2 regions of the Clostridium sp. CTA-7 genome follow, and region 2 is predicted to be linked to the other one. Evidence: a T-box and tRNA genes for the amino acid it is inferred to sense, from the RefSeq annotation. Region 2 holds a T-box; the other holds one or more tRNA genes.
The links. A T-box is a leader RNA that pairs with one kind of tRNA and senses whether it is charged. The one in region 2 lies ahead of metG (methionine--tRNA ligase), so its partner is inferred to be a tRNA-Met.
Positions count from the first base shown of each region.

Region 1: it encodes a tRNA-Met, which carries the amino acid that the T-box ahead of metG (methionine--tRNA ligase) is inferred to sense. The anticodon was not compared.

Region 1 covers NZ_BAAAAV010000004.1:430,554-439,087, forward strand. The annotation lists gene ACYUEX_RS10885 (ABC-F family ATP-binding cassette domain-containing protein) at 1-893, opposite strand, end outside; gene ACYUEX_RS10890 (CD3324 family protein) at 1,094-1,381, opposite strand; gene ACYUEX_RS10895 (hypothetical protein) at 1,910-2,569, opposite strand; gene ACYUEX_RS10900 (hypothetical protein) at 3,032-3,193, shown strand; tRNA gene ACYUEX_RS10905 (tRNA-Met) at 3,687-3,762, shown strand; gene ACYUEX_RS10910 (hypothetical protein) at 3,938-4,573, shown strand; gene ACYUEX_RS10915 (ABC-F family ATP-binding cassette domain-containing protein) at 4,810-6,366, opposite strand; gene ACYUEX_RS10920 (DUF3867 domain-containing protein) at 6,549-7,106, opposite strand; gene ACYUEX_RS10925 (ABC transporter substrate-binding protein) at 7,278-8,330, opposite strand; gene ACYUEX_RS10930 (CPF_0552 family protein) at 8,532-8,534, opposite strand, start outside.
Region 2 covers NZ_BAAAAV010000006.1:80,859-89,392, forward strand. The annotation lists gene ACYUEX_RS12585 (Na/Pi cotransporter family protein) at 1-501, opposite strand, end outside; gene ACYUEX_RS12590 (methionine--tRNA ligase) at 827-2,368, opposite strand; gene ACYUEX_RS12595 (DUF2164 family protein) at 2,398-2,625, opposite strand; gene metG (methionine--tRNA ligase) at 2,733-4,676, opposite strand; T-box leader at 4,752-4,991, opposite strand; gene ACYUEX_RS12605 (hypothetical protein) at 5,046-5,387, opposite strand; gene ACYUEX_RS12610 (FUSC family protein) at 5,639-6,160, shown strand; gene ACYUEX_RS12615 (FUSC family protein) at 6,188-6,679, shown strand; gene ACYUEX_RS12620 (aminopeptidase P family protein) at 6,737-8,503, opposite strand.

The sequences.
Region 1 (8,534 bases), on a different contig from region 2:
ATTTTATTAAGCTTCTTCTCTCTGGACTTTGCCATAGCAGCTGTAGATGCCCTAACCTTATTCTTTCTTATATAATCCTCAAGACTTTCAATCTCCTTCTGTTGTTTATTATAGTCTATTAATATCTGTGTTTTTCTCTCATCGTACAATTTTAGGAACTTCTCATAGTTGCCCACATACCTAGTTAATTTTTTATTTTCTAAATGATAAACTACATTGATAACACTATTTAAAAATGTATTATCATGGGAGATTACTATAAAAGCATTTTCATAGTTTGATAAATATCCCTTGAGCCATTCTATATTCTCCTCGTCCAAGTGATTTGTTGGCTCATCCAAAAGCAAAATATCAGGTTTTTCTAGGAGCAATTCCCCAAGTAATATCTTGCTCCTCTGTCCACCACTTAATTGCGAGGTTCCTCTATCCAGTAAATCTTTAAACCCAAGACCTGTGGCTATTCCTTCTATTTTAGATTCTATGGAATAGAACTCACCTTTCTCTAAGGTTTCCTGTAATACTCCTATTTTATTAAGGGCCTTCTCCATTTCTTCCCCAGCCATGGTACTCATATTTTCATATATCTTATTTAAATTTTTCTCTATATTAAAAAGCTCTGTAAAAGCTGTTCGCAAATACATCCTCACTGTATCCTCATCTCTAAGTTTCACATTTTGATCCATATAGCCAACTGAAACCTTTCTGTTCCACTCTATGGTTCCTTGATCTGGCAATATTTCATTGGTAATCAGCTTTAGGAAGGTAGTCTTTCCCTCTCCATTAGCACCAACTAGACCAATATGCTCTCCATTTAATAAATTAAAAGACACATCATTAAAAATCTGTTTATCCCCAAACCCCTGTGACATGTTAGTCACTTTCAAAATACTCATTTGTTAATTCCCCTCTTTTATTTAATTTCTAACTATTGCTATTTCCCATTGCTTCAAGAGAAAAGCATTCGTAACAATCATCTATTTTAGCTTAGCATGTTCTAAATCAAAACTACAAGTTCATAAACATTTCTGTAAAGATCTCTATCAAAAAAGCAGGTGATACAACCTATAACCTAAGTCATATTACCTGCTTATAATCACGGGGAATATACTTCCCTATTTTTATACAATCTCAATATTCTTCTTATACTAGCCTCGCTTAAATAAAAGGCAGTAGATAATTCCTTTACAGAAGTTCCCTCTTTATATTTGCATATAATCTTTCTATTTCTAATATCCAACTCCTTCAAGGCTCCACTGTTCTCTCCCCAAGTCTTTTTATTTTCATCTTTTCTTGGGATATATAGATATTCTCCATCTATATATTCCTGAACTATTTTCAATATTTTCTCCGGAAGAATATCTTGCGCTTTTTCATATCTCATAAATCATTGCTCCTTTATCTACACTTATTTTGTAAATAAGGCACAACGATTAATAAAACATATATATCAAATTAATCTTTTAAATCAGCTCTGAACAACTTGTTTCATGTCTTACAATCGTTGTGCAGAGCTAACTACAGCGCAGTTATTTTCAATCACTTTCAATCACCTCATTATAAATTACAATAACCTATAAGTAAGATTATACCTCAATTCAATTAACTTATAAAGTTAAATTCATCATAGAACTGTCTTCAATTTATATATTATTTTATTTTTATGTCTATAATCACAATGTTATTGTTCATAAAATAAAGGTTAAGAATACTTTTATGCTTCTCAACCTTATAATTAGCTGTTTTAACTCTAAATCTTTGTTAAGATTATTTTATTTAGTTTTTCAGCAGATCAATTCTACCTATATTATCATTATAAAACAAAATATGTATTAATTTTACGATCTCTTATTGACCTTTAATATATTCACCCTTTATAAATTAGATATATTTTCTAAAATATAATATTACATTAAGATATTCTACCTTTATACTCACCATTAATTTTAAATATATTTACACCATACATATTTGAATATGCTTTCTCACTACCTTCTGGCATTAGCTTTAATTGGATGCTTAAGTCACAATTAGCATTTTCAATTAATGTCATATCTTTTTCTATTTTTAAAGGCTCTACATTAATATTCTTTCCATCAGCAACATCAAGCTCTAACCTAGTCATCTTCAACATTTTATCTAATTTTGATTTATCTTCAGCTGTAATAGGTATTAACTCACTATAATCATCATTATCACTAACTATTCTATCATCAATATTTTTTCCAGCAAAAAAATCTTTTAATAATTGAACTGCAAAATCCACCTCTGAATAATCACCTTTTTTATAGTTAATTCCTTCTTCAACATCAACTATTACTGTATAATCTTCTAAATCAGCTACATTGCCTTTTGCATTAGATGAACTATCCTGTGTTTTACTATCTCCTACAGCTTTATCATTATCTGATTTACTATCCTTAGAACCATCCTTCTCTGAAGAATTATCCTTTTTATCCTCTACTTTAGGTTTATTATCACTCTTTTGATCTTTCTCTGTTTTACCACATGCTATTAGACTTGTTGATAAAATACAAATAGACATAATTAGCAATAAAAATTTCTTTTTCATCATGCATCCTCCTTTTTCCTGTCTAGTTAATTATATCATTATTATATAAATTTTGTATATATTGATTTTTTCATTTATATATTTAAATTAATATTAAATCCAGTTTGTTGGTTTCACTTTATTTCTCTATGCAACTATACTCTAATTATTTTTATTCGCTTATTTATACAAAAGCATATTAACTCATAACCTAAAAGGTCCGGTATATAGTAAATATGACAAAAAATATTAAAGATTGTTACATGATAACAAAAAGCTCCAAGCCTTAATATTATAAAGGCTTGAAGCTACTTCTTATTAATTATCTAATAGTTGTCATTATACTATTTTAGTTGTCCATTCCTCACAACCATTTCCACAATAATATGTCTTTATGTTTTTAGGAGTTCTACTGGCTACGATTACCACTTATTTCAACTAGATATATAATGTTTTTATTATAGCTAAAGGATGATTTATTTTATGAAGCAAATAAAAAGATTTATTATTATAGCTTTGTTATTACCTATATCACTAACACTATACCGCTTTACTCCTACTAGAATTACTCCAAAAGAAGAGCTATCCGAAGATGATATAAAAATAAAAGTTCACCTACAGGTAACAACAAACCCTCTTTATTAACTGAAAGAAGATAAAAATAAACAGAGTTAGCATTTCACTAACTCTTATATTTTATTCAATCTTTGTAGTCAAATCCTCACTACAAATTCCATAACTTATCTTAAAGTATTTGACTTACAAAAATAAATATGTACTATTTTAAAAACTAATATTATGAGGTGAATGTTGAAAATGATTTATTAATCTTATTTAAGCAAAATTTATATAACTAAGCATAAAATCAAAGCATATTTTAAAATATATTTATTTAAGTTGCTTTTTTATATAATATAATTTGGTTTTGAATAGAATTTTATTTATTATAAATCATTAGCTATGGTGTTAAATCTTAATTTAACTTTTTCTTATTTCGTAGCATTTGATATCATCTGACATGCTAAGCCATCTCTTGTCATCATATTCCACAATATGATGTTATCTCGCTTTGACATCAATCTTTATTAAGCATATACTAATAATACAAGTTGGCTAAGCCAATATGTAAACTTAATACCGCGGGATGGAGCAGTTGGTAGCTCGTTGGGCTCATAACCCAAAGGTCGTAGGTTCAAGTCCTGCTCCCGCAACCAAAACCTTACTCTTACTGTAAGGTTTTTTTATTGTTTAAAAGCTTCTGAATCATTTGTTAATCCTCTCTCAAAATTTTATTTAAATCATGTTAATTAATTGAAAGATAACAGAGCTAATTTACTCATCCTATGTTATACTTTCATTTAGATCATTATGAAAGAAGGTAAATATTTAATGAATTATAAAACTTTTGAAAATAAATTTGATGTTAAAGAACACATTGCTTATGCCACTGTTTTAAAGAAAGATGGAAGTGAATTAGTTTTCCAAATAGATGCTGACGATGTTGAAAGAATAAAATCTATGGGAACTTGGTTTGCTGAATGGAATAAAGACTTTAATGCTTATACAATTCAAAATATAAGCAAATCAAAAGGAACTAAGCATTTAAAACAAAGTCTTCAAACAGTTATTTTAAATGCTAATCCAAAAGCTCCTGTTAAACATATTAATGGAAATATGCTAGATAACAGAAAATCTAATTTAGAAATAGTCCCAAGTGCTCAGAAAAATCAATATGAAAAAGTTGATGATAACACCATTGCTATCATCCTAACTAATAAATACGGCACTCCACATGCTAGGGCATTAATTTCTTCTGAAGATTTAAATACTGTTATAACTGACGAGTTTAGCTGGGTTCAATATAAGAAGAATGGAGTTATCATGGTTATCGCAAATACTCCACAGGGTAGAATTCATTTAGATAAACTTATAATGAATCCTACTGAATCTGAAATTGTACATCACATAAACTTAAACCCTCTGGATTGTAGACGTAGCAACTTAGAAAACAAAGTAATCGAATAAATATCCTAAAGAAAGCCTAGTGATGTAACACTAAGCTTTTCTTATTTATCATATATCAAATTTTTATAAGCATCTTATTTTTTATTATTTAATAGTTCGATTATCTTATCTACCCATTCATGTTCCCTAATTTGCTCACCTACAAGTAACACCAGTAACTAAGTCTATTAATCTCATTTGCTTGAGGTACGGTTCACTCTTTATAATCCTAAATCCAATAGTACTAAAACAAGCTATTATACTATTTTAGTTGTCCAATCCTCACAATTCCAAATTTCTGTAACTACATCTCTATAGAATTCTGGTTCGTGGGATACTAATAAAATTGATCCTTTGTATTCCTTTAATGCTCTTTTTAATTCATCCTTTGCATCTACATCTAAATGGTTTGTAGGTTCGTCTAGGATTAATATATTTGTTTCTGTATTTAAAATCTTACATAATCTTACCTTGGCAGCTTCTCCACCTGATAAAACCATAATCTTTGATTCTAATTGCTTTGTTGTTAAACCACATTTAGCAAGTGCTGCTCTTATCTCGTATTGTGTTTTACTTGGAAACTCTTGCCACACTTCTTCTATACAAGTATTTGTATTTCCCGATCTATCTTCTTGCTCAAAGTAACCTATATGTTGATAGTCTCCTCTATGAACTTTTCCTGATAGTGGCTGTTGTATTCCTAGTAAGCTTTTAAGTAATGTTGATTTACCAAGTCCATTTGCTCCAACTAAAGCTATTTTTTGTCCTCTCTCCATTAATAAGTTTAATGGCTTAGTTAGTGGCGAATCATATCCTATAACTAAATCTTCAGTTTCAAATATTGTTTTTCCAGCTGTTCTTGCTATTTTAAAGTTAAACTCTGGCTTTGGTTTTTCCTTTGAAAGTTCTATTACTTCCATTTTATCAAGTTTCTTTTGTCTTGATTTAGCCATATTAGCAGTAGCAACATTTGCTTTATTTCTTGCAACGAAATCTTCCAATCTAGCTATTTCCTTTTGTTGCTTTTCATAAGCTTGCTCTAATCTCTTTTTGTTTTCTTCATATAATCTCTTAAATTCATAATAATCTCCAACATACCTTGTTAACTTTCTTTCTTCAACATGATAAATTAAGTTAACTACTGAATTTAAAAATGGTATATCGTGAGAAATTAATATAAATGCATTTTCATAATTATTTAAATATCTCTTAAGCCATTCTATATGTTCTTCATCTAAATAGTTAGTAGGCTCATCTAAAAGTAGTATATCTGGATTTTGAAGTAATAACTTTCCAAGTAGTATCTTTGTTCTTTGTCCACCTGATAAATCATCAACATCTTTATCTAAACCTAAATCTAAAAGTCCAAGACCTTTAGCCACTTCTTCTACCTTTGCATCTATTACATAAAAACCATTATGATCTAATAAATCTTGAATAACTGCTGTTCTTTCAAGCATTTTTTCTAGTTCTTCTGGAGTACAATCTCCCATTTTTTCATAAAGAGAGTTCATTTCTGTTTCTAAATCAAATAAATACTTAAAAGCATCTCTTAAAGCATCTCTTATACTTTGTCCTTTTACTAAAGCTGCATGTTGATCCATATAGCCAACTCTAACATTATTAGACCAAATAACCTTTCCTTCATCCGGCATAAGCTTATCTGTTACTATATTCATAAATGTTGACTTACCTTCACCATTTGCTCCAATAAGACCAACGTGTTCCCCCTTTAATAATCTAAAGGATACATCTTCAAAAATAGCTCTATCTCCAAAGCCATGACTCATATCTTTAACTGTTAAAACGCTCATTTTTATCCTCCTGGTTGTTGTTTTAATTCTAAATTTACCTATTTCAAATTTAATTTTATTATCTTTAAATAAATATATAATCTTTATTTAAACTTACATACAAAAATAAGATGTGACACCAATCACACCTTATTTATTATAAACTATAATTCTACAAAATAAATAGATTTTTTTTAACAATTTTAGTATTCATATTCTTTTATATCTTCGCAGATAGATATTTTAAGAGGATTATTTTCAACAAGCTTTTTATAAGAACATAAAAAGTCATTTAATTCTAAGTCAGTTAAATCAATTTTACCTGAGCTTTTTAAAATTACATTAATATCTTCTGTTAAGATACTTACATCATTTTTTTCATTTTTAATAAAATAACTATTTACAGTACTAACTTTTAGTCTATCCTTATACTTCTCTTGAAAGCTCATAGTTTTTCTTGTCTTTTCAAAATCACCTGCTCCTGGAATAATATTATTAAGACCTAATGACTTTACCTGCTCTTCAATAGATGAAGCATCAAATCCGTATCTTTCCATAAGCTTTGTTTGCATTTTCAAGAACTTATCTTGAGATATGTTATTTTCCTCCATATAAGCCATAATCTTTTTTGTAAAATCGGCCATATTTAATTTTCCAGAAGACATATCATAATAAAGAGAATACATATATGATTCAAATTTATCTATATCTTTATCATTTACTCTATTTTTTAATTCATTAAAATCTATAACTCTGTCCATAAAATAATCAACTCCTATACCTTTAGTAGATGTTATTAATATTATACTCCCATTATAAGTTTTATTCTATTAGGTTAATACAATATTAATATTTTTTTAAGAACAATTAAATATAGTATATCCTTTTACTATTGTATTATAGATTTCATATAAATGTTATATATCTTATAATTAATTTGCAGCTTTAACAGCATTCCAAACTTCTTCGTATAATCTTAATTGATCTTGTGGTAAATACCTATAAACTTCACATCTATCCATAACTTCTTTTGGCATATAAGCACCTTTATTATTTTTAACTTCTTCTGATTGCTCCTCCATAGCTAGCTTATTTGGAGTTGTATAACCTATCTCCTCTGCTATTTTATAAGCATTATCTTTTTTACTTACAAAGTTTATAAATTCCTCAGCTGTTGCTTTATCACTTGCATTAGTTGGAATTGCCCATGAATCTAACCAGTAATTAGCTCCTTCTTTCGGAATTACATACTCTAAATTTTCATTTTCATCGGCTAAAGTTAACCCTTCTCCAGACCATATCATAGCAATGGATGCTTCTCCCGAAGTCATCAAATCTTTAACCTCGTCAGCTCCATACTTTAATACTAATGGTTTTTGTTTTATTAGTAAATTTTTAGCTTCTTCAAGTTCTTTTTCATTAGTTGTATTTAGTGAGTATCCTAACTTTTTAAGTGCCATCCCTATAGCATCTCTTTGAGCATCTAATACAAATATTTGCTTCTTATATTTTTCATTCCACATTATATCCCAGCTATCAACTGTTTCATTAACTAAATCTTTATTATATATTATTCCTATTGTTCCATTCATATATGGTACAGTATATTCATTATTAGGATCATAAGCTTGTCCCATATCATTTTCATTCATTTCCTTTAAATTTGGAATTTTTTCTTTATCTATTTTTTGAAGCAATCCTTCTTGGATCATTCTATCTGCCATATAATCTGCAACTAAAATTGCATCCCATTTTGTTTTTCCTGAAGATACTTCTATATACATAGTCTCCATATCATCAAAAGTTTTATAATTTACTTTTACATTGTACTTATCTTCAAACTCTTCAATTACTCCTTCTGCTATATTTTCTCCATAGTTTAAGACATTTATAGTTTTTTTATTACTTTTTTGACATCCTGCAAATAAAGTAACAGTTAAAATCATACTGCATATTAAAGCAGATATTTTTATAGATTTTTTCATTAATTTATCTTCCTTTCTATCTTTATATAATAATCATTATTTAGCAATAATAATTATATAATTAATTTTACTAATTGCAAGTAAAAAATCTCCAAGTCACTATTTATATATTATTAAAAATAATATTATTATATATCTTTTTTATACTCTAATAATAAAAAAATATTAACCACTTAATAAATGGTTAATATTTAAATAGTACTA
Region 2 (8,534 bases):
AACAAATTCTCTAAACCAACTTGCTTCTGCAATAGGCTTCATAGCGCCAGACATTACGCCCATACCCATGAATAGTATACCAAATCCCAATGCAATGCTAGCTAAATCTCTAACTCTTTTCTTTTTAGCTACAAGTAATATTATTGCTCCTGCTCCTATAAATAATGGAGCAATTGCATCTAATTTAAATGATACCATTTGAGCTGTAATAGTTGTTCCTATATTAGCTCCCATTATTACTCCTGCAGCTTGAAGTAAATTCATTAATCCTGCATTTACAAAACTAACAACCATAACAGTTGTTGCACTTGAGCTTTGTATTATAGCAGTGACCCCAGCTCCAACCAGTACTCCTATGTACTTATTACTTGTTAGTTTTTCTAATATTGATTTTAATCCTTCACCGGCAGCATTTTCTAAGCCATCACCCATAAGTTTCATTCCGTATAGGAATAAGCCTAGTCCACCTATAAGACCTGTTAAAATAGAAAACTTGTCCATTAATGTTTCTCCTTATACATTAAATAATTTTCAATTGTTAATGTGTTAATATTCTATTAACAAAAATACTATACAACTATTAATTAGAATTGTAAATATTAATAATATCGAAATTTAATTTTATTAATAAAATTATTTTTAATGCTAGGAAAAGGTTACTAATTTATTCATATTTTATTTATTTTTTTGACACATTACTGTCATATTATTAATGTATTATAATACTTGTAAAGTAGTTAAAGCATTATTATTTACCCCTAAAACCATCTAATGGTCCCTAGATTAAATTATTCCCCAAAGTAATTTAATCTAGGGTTTTTCCTTTTTATTTTATTTTTTCTTCTTTTAATCTTTTAACTTCTTCAAAGGCCCTTCTCTTATCTATTTTATCAAATAACACCTCTAATTCTGATACTTTGCCACTTTTCTTTTCTACATAACTCCATATAGGTTCATCTAAATCTAATGCTTTTCTAATTTTTTCACATGTATTTGGAATAAATGGCTCTAGCAAATTAGATATGTTTATAACTGCTTGAATACATTCATATATTGTATTTATACATTTTTCATTATTTTTTTCTGTTTCTACAAATAATTTTTCATCATTAAAATACTTACTTATCTTTTTAATAAATGACAATATTTGCGAAAGAGCCTTTTTGAAACTTCCTTCTTCTATACTATCTCCTACATCAAAATATAAATTAAGCACTTCATTTTTAAAATCCTCTGATACTTTTCCATTTGGTATATTAGAATTATACTTATCCTGAACAAGTTCAATTGTTCTGTTAACAAGGCCTCCAAAACAATTAACCAAATCTCTATTTACTGTATTTATAAAATCCCTCCAAGTAAAATCGGTATCTTTAACCTCTGGCGAATTTAAGGATAAATAATATCTAAAAGTATCAATATTATAATTGCCAACTATATTGTCACCCCATATTGCCCAATTTTTAACTGATGAAAAATTTTTCCCTTCTAGCTTCATATATTCGCTTGATATTATTCTTAAATTAGGATTCTTTATTCCAATCCCTGCTAATATAGCTGGAAATATAACCGTATGGAAGGGTATATTATCTTTACCATGAACAAAGTAAATTCTTGAATCTTCTCCTTGCCAATATTCCTTCCAATCTTCATCTCTTTCCTCTAAACACTTCATGCTAGCAGTTAAATATCCCATAACCGCCTCAATCCAAACGAATATTTTTTTATCATCATATCCTTCTAAAGGAACATCTACTCCCCAATTAAAATCTCTTGTTACAGCTCTATCTCTTAAACCCTCATCTAAATATCTTTTTACTATCTTTTGAGCATTTTCTCTCCAACCTTTTTGCCTAATTAAAAGTCTCCTAACATCATTTTCAAATTGCGAAAGTGAAAAGAATAAATGCTTTGTTTGCAGAACTAAATCTTCCTTACAATAAGGACATTTTTCTTCCATATATGTTTCAGGTAAAAACTCATTGCAGTTTTCGCAATATTTTTGATCAATTTCCTTTTCATATATGTATCCCTTTTTATATAAATCTAATATAAACTCTTTAACCTTATTCTCATGATAGGTAGAGTGAGTTTTAGCAAATATATCAAAAGAAAATCCTAAGTCATCAAAACACTTTTTAAATTCATTATGATACTTAACTACAGCATCCATAGGGGTTATTCCCTCTTCTTTAGCTCTCATAGTTACAGGAGTCCCGTGACAGTCTGTTCCTGACAAGAACACAACATCATCTCCCATAAGCCTATGATATCTTGCAATAATATCTCCTGGGAGTAATACTGCTATTCTTCCTAAATGTAGTGGTCCATTTGCATATGGCCATGCATTTCCTATAATAATATTCATAAATGTCCCCTCACTATTTTCTTATTGCTTTATTTTTGTATTCCAAGTAAATCTTCTGCTCTATCTATAATATATTTATAAGAGTCTTCTATCCCCTGATTATAAAATTCTACTGCTAATTTATCCATAAAGAAATCCAGTATCATATTTGATGCTAAATCACCTAATTCCTCATCTCTTTCTTCATAGAAATAGGTTTTTATTTCATTCTTTAAAGCTTCTCTTTTTTCTTTAGATATATCGAATATTTTTTTCATATCAATGTCTCCTTATTATAATTGTTTTTTTATAAAAATTTGAGGATAGGTTCCCCTATCCTCCTTTATCCTGATTTTTAAAATAAACTTAATTAAATTATAAAGATTTATCTTACTTGGCTTCCAGTTGGTAATTCTCCTGGATTTACTACCTTTAACAAACTATCATCATCTGTTGATGCTGCTAATATCATTCCTTGTGATAACTCACCTCTTAATGTTACCGGTTTTAAGTTAGCTACTAATACTACATATTTTCCTACTAAATCTTCAGGCTTGTAGTATTGTGCTATTCCTGAAACTACCTGTCTTTCTTCTCCATTTAAATCTACCTTTAATTTTAGTAACTTCTTAGCTTTTTTTATCGGTTCACAAGCTAATACTTTTACTACTCTTAAATCTATTTTTTCAAAATCCTCTATTGTGATTTCTTCTTTTATTGGAGTAATTTCTCTTTTTTCATCTTTTTTATTTTCTGCTAACTGAGCTTCTCTTAAGGCATCCAATTCTGCTAGCTTCTTATCAACATCTATTCTTGGGAATAAAGCCTCACCTTTTTGAACCTTAGTTCCTACAACAGTACCATTAAAGCTACTTAAGGATTCAAAAGAAATATTAGTTGTATTTATTTGTTCATTTATCTTCTTGCTTGTATCTGGTAAGAATGCAGATAATAAAACTGATGCAAATCTTAAACTTTCTACCAAGTTATATAATACAGTACCTAATCTTCCCTTCTTTTCTTCATCCTTAGCTAATATCCAAGGAGTTGTTTCATCTATATATTTATTTGCTCTTCCTATTAAATCAAATATATATTCTAGAGCTTCTGGAATTCTTAAGTCATCTATAGCTTTATTAACTTTATTTGTAGTTTCTAAAGCTAAGCTTATTAATTCATCATCAATAGCTTCTTTGCTTGAATTTTCTGGTATAGCTCCATCAAAATACTTTTCAATCATAGCTACTGTTCTTGAAAGAAGGTTTCCTAAATCATTACAAAGATCTGAGTTTATCTTTTTTATAAATATTTCATTATTAAATAATCCATCTGATCCAAATGGTATTTCTCTTAATAGATAATATCTAACTGCATCTACTCCAAAATGTTCCACTAATGTTACTGGGTCAACAACATTGCCTTTAGATTTTGACATCTTTCCACCATCAACAAGTAACCATCCATGACCAAATACTTGCTTTGGTAATGGTAAATCTAAAGCCATTAGCATAATTGGCCAATAAATAGTATGGAATCTTAAAATATCCTTACCAATTAAATGTACATCTGCTGGCCAATATTTATCATATAAGTCTTTATTTTCACTTCCATAACCTAATGCTGTAATATAGTTTGAAAGAGCATCTATCCATACATATACAACGTGTCCCTCATCAAACGTTACAGGAACGCCCCAATTGAAGCTAGTTCTTGAAACACAAAGATCTTGAAGACCTGGTTTTAAAAAGTTATTAACCATTTCATTTTTTCTTGATTCTGGTTGTATAAACTCTGGATGAGACTCTATATATTCCATTAATTTATCAGCATAATTACTCATTTTGAAGAAGTATGCTTCTTCCTTTGACTTTTCTACTGGTCTACCGCAATCTGGGCAGTTTCCATTAACTAATTGAGTTTCTGTCCAGAAAGATTCACATGGAGTACAGTATAGTCCTTCATATGATGATTTATATATATCTCCTTTATCATATAATTTTTTGAAGATATCTTGAACAGCTTTTATATGGTAATCATCAGTTGTTCTTATAAATTTATCATAATTGATATTCATCATTTTCCATAGATCTTTTATTCCTGCCACTATTTCATCTACATGCTCTTTTGGTGTTATACCTTTTTCTTCTGCTATTCTTTGTATCTTTTGACCGTGTTCATCTGTTCCAGTTAAAAACATTACATCATATCCAGTTAATCTCTTATATCTTGCAAGAGCATCAGCTGCTACAGTAGTATAAGTATTTCCAATATGAAGCTTAGTTGATGGATAGTAAATTGGTGTAGTTATATAATATGTCTTTTTACACATATCTTTTCTCCTCCCTAACATGGTTTCTTCTTTATAATAATAAAAAAAATCTCTATATAGGTATATTAAGACCTATATAGAGACGTATTATACGTGTTACCACTCTATTTCATACTTATTTCGCAATAAATATCTCAATAGGTGAAATTTATTCACCTTGCAATATAACGGTTGCTACCGTATTCCTCTAACTTAATAAGCTCAAAGAATCTGCTCCAAGTCCATATTCATGAAGATTACTGTCACTAGCTTTCACCTTACCTAGTTCTCTTTTAGACTATATTTCTTCACTACTCTTCTCTTCACTGCATTTTCCATTTATTATTATGATATTCTATATTAAAAATACTGTCAATTATTTTTAACAATTCACTCTTTATCAAACTTTTTCTTTATTATATTATCTATCATCAATCTTGATAAAACAACCATAAATAAATTAAATGCTAATAAAAAAGTAAAAGCACTTTCTCCAATTATAAATAATAATACTGCATTAACTATAAATAGTAATGTTCCTACAGATCCATTTAACTTAGCCACTAACTTATTTGAATATTCCCATGCTAAGCTACTTTGTGTTGAATATTTATTTTTATATCCTATTTTCATATCTGGATATTTTGTAGATTTTGATTCGTACAATCCTCCTACAATAAACAAACCTAATGGTATTATTTCTGTTAATACTAAATAAACCCAAAAACTCATATAATCAATCCTTATTAAACATATTTGTAATATTTATATTTTATAATAGTAATAACTATATCTGCAATATATATTTATAAGTATGTGGTTACTAATTAAAATTAATTAGTAACCACATACCTATAAATATAATCCTCAAATTAAAAATATGTACTATTTCATATAGTCTTATAATTTTAAGTCATATTTATAACACTAACCTTATATAAGTTATATGCTATAATATTATAAAAAAGATTGGAGTTGATACTGTGAGAAAATTTGACTTACCTCATATTGGTTATAGAAATATTAAAACAGCTCTTTCTGTTTTAATTTGCCTAATATTTTGGCCGAATTCTCTTTTTGCTGCAATTGCAGCTGTAATCTGTGTACAAGACACAGTAGAAAACTCAGTTAAAACAGGCCTTAATAGATTAATAGGTACATTACTCGGTGGTATTCTAGGCGTTCTTTTACTTTTTACAATAAATAAATTTAATTTATCATCATTCTCTGCAATAATAGCTGCAATTGGTGTATCTTTAATTATTTATTTGTGTAATCTAGTAAAAAAGCCAGCTGCCTGTTCTATTGCTTCTATTGTTTTAATTGGTATTATTATATCACCTAATTATGATAGTCCATTAATTTACTCTTTTAGAAGAACTATAGAGACAGCTTTTGGAATAATGATTGCAATTGTTATTAATAAATACATTAACCCACCAGAATATAATAAAACTAATGAAATTAATTCATCAGAAGATGATAAAACTAATGAAATCAAATGATATTATAAATATTAAGGAGAACAACATATGAACTTTACTATCCCTAAAGTTGGACTTAGAACTATTAAAACTGCAATTTCAGTATTTTTATGTTTATTGCTATTTCCCCACGAGCCATTTTTTGCTTGCTTAACTGCTGTTATCTGTCTTCAGAGTACTGTTTCAAACTCAGTTAAAATGGCCATAAATAGGGGTGTTGGAACAATAGTTGGAGCAGCTATAGGATTATTATTTTTAATTCTGTGTAGATATTTCAAGTTTAATATTGAATCCGACATTTTAAGCAAATTATTGATTTACTTTACTATAGCTATAGGTATAATAGCAGTTATATACTCATGTAACTTAATAAAGAAGCCAGGAGCAATTAATGTATCTTGCATAGCCTTTCTTGGTGTAACAACTATTCATGCCTTTTCTGATCCAATTTTTTATGCAGTTAATAGAACTGTAGAAACTCTTTTTGGTATTTTTATAGCTTTACTAGTTAATAAGTTTATAGTTCCACCAAAAGAATAGTATATAATTTAATAAAAAATGGACAATTGGAAATTGTCCATTTTTTATTTTCAATTATTATATTTCTCTAGTTTCATTCTTTAAGAAATCTATCTCTTCTTTATTTAAATATTGATTTAACTTTTCAAATACAGTCTTATGGTAATTATTTAGCCATACTTTTTCTTCTGATGTTAGCATCTCTATAGCTACTCCATTTAAATCTATAGGACAATATGATATAGTTTTAAATTTATAAAACTCACCAAATTCTTCTGATTTAATATCTTTAACTACTAAAAGAGTATTTTCTATCCTTATTCCATGCTTTCCCTCTTTGTACACTCCTGGTTCATTAGTTATTATCATACCAGGCTCTAATACCGTTGTGTTTCCCTCTGGCCTTATTCCTTGTGGTCCCTCATGTACATTTAGGAAATATCCAACTCCATGACCTGTTCCACACTTGTAGTCAATACCGTATTCCCAAAGAGGTCTTCTTGCTAATATATCTAAGTTCATTCCAGTGGAACCCTTTAAAAACATAGCTTTGCATAAAGCTATATGCCCTTTTAATACCAATGTGAAATCTCTTTTTTCTTCTTCAGATATCTTTCCTAAAATGAAAGTTCTTGTTATATCTGTTGTTCCATCAAGGTATTGTCCGCCAGAATCCACAAGAAACATACCTTCTTGTCTTAATTCATAATCAGTTGCTTCCGTTGCTGAATAATGCATCATTGCTGCATGCTCCTTATACCCAGCTATAGTACCAAAGCTATCTCCTTTATAATTTTCTCCTTGTGCTCTAAGGCTAGTTAATTTTTTGCTTGCAGATATTTCTGTTATTTTCTCTTTTTCTATACTATCCTTTAGCCATTTTATAAATCTAACCATGGCAACACCATCTCTAACTTGAGAATTCTCTATATTGTTTATTTCAACTTCATTTTTTATTGCCTTTAGTCTTGTTGTTATATTAACTTCATCTATTATTTCTATATCTTTACTTAAACATGAATATATTTTAGCATTCAATTTATTAGGATCTATTATAGTTGTTTCATTTATTAATTTAACATGATTTCCTATTTCATCATAATCATATATGTTAAATCCCTGAGATATTAAACTTTCCTTTGTTATATCATCAACCTTTTGCTTATCTATATATAAATTAGCATACTTTTCATTAACAATAATGTATGAAAGTGCTACAGGATTAAACTTAACATCATTTCCTCTTATATTGCATAACCAGGCTATATCATCTAAAGATGATATTATATAATTTTTGGCCTTTTTTTCTTCCATATGGCTTCTCACTTCTTCTAACTTCTTTGAAGAAGACTTACCTGAATATACCTCATCATGTATAAATATTTTATTTTTAGGAAGTTCGCTTCTTGTTAACCAAACTTCTTTTAACAAATCATTATCCATATTTATATGGAATCCAACATTTTTTGCTATCTTTAAAAAGCTCTTATATTGATTTACCGAAAATAATCTTCCATCAAATCCCAACACTTCTCCTGATTTAATATTTTTTTCAATCCACTCTTCAATAGTTGGATATCCTATTGTCCTCATTTTCATAAGTGATATTCCACTTCCAATTAATTCTTTATCAGCCTGAATAAAGTACCTTCCATCAGTCCATAAATAAGCAGAGCTTAACCCCACTAAAAGAGTACCCGCTGAGCCAGTAAAACCTGATATAAACTCTCTTCCTTTAAAATAGTCAGATACATATTCACTTTGATGAGAATCACTACTTGGAATAATATAGTAGTCAATATTCTTTATTTTCATTACTTCCCTAAGTTTAGCTAAATTGCTCATATTAAATGCCCCCTTAATAATTTTATATTTA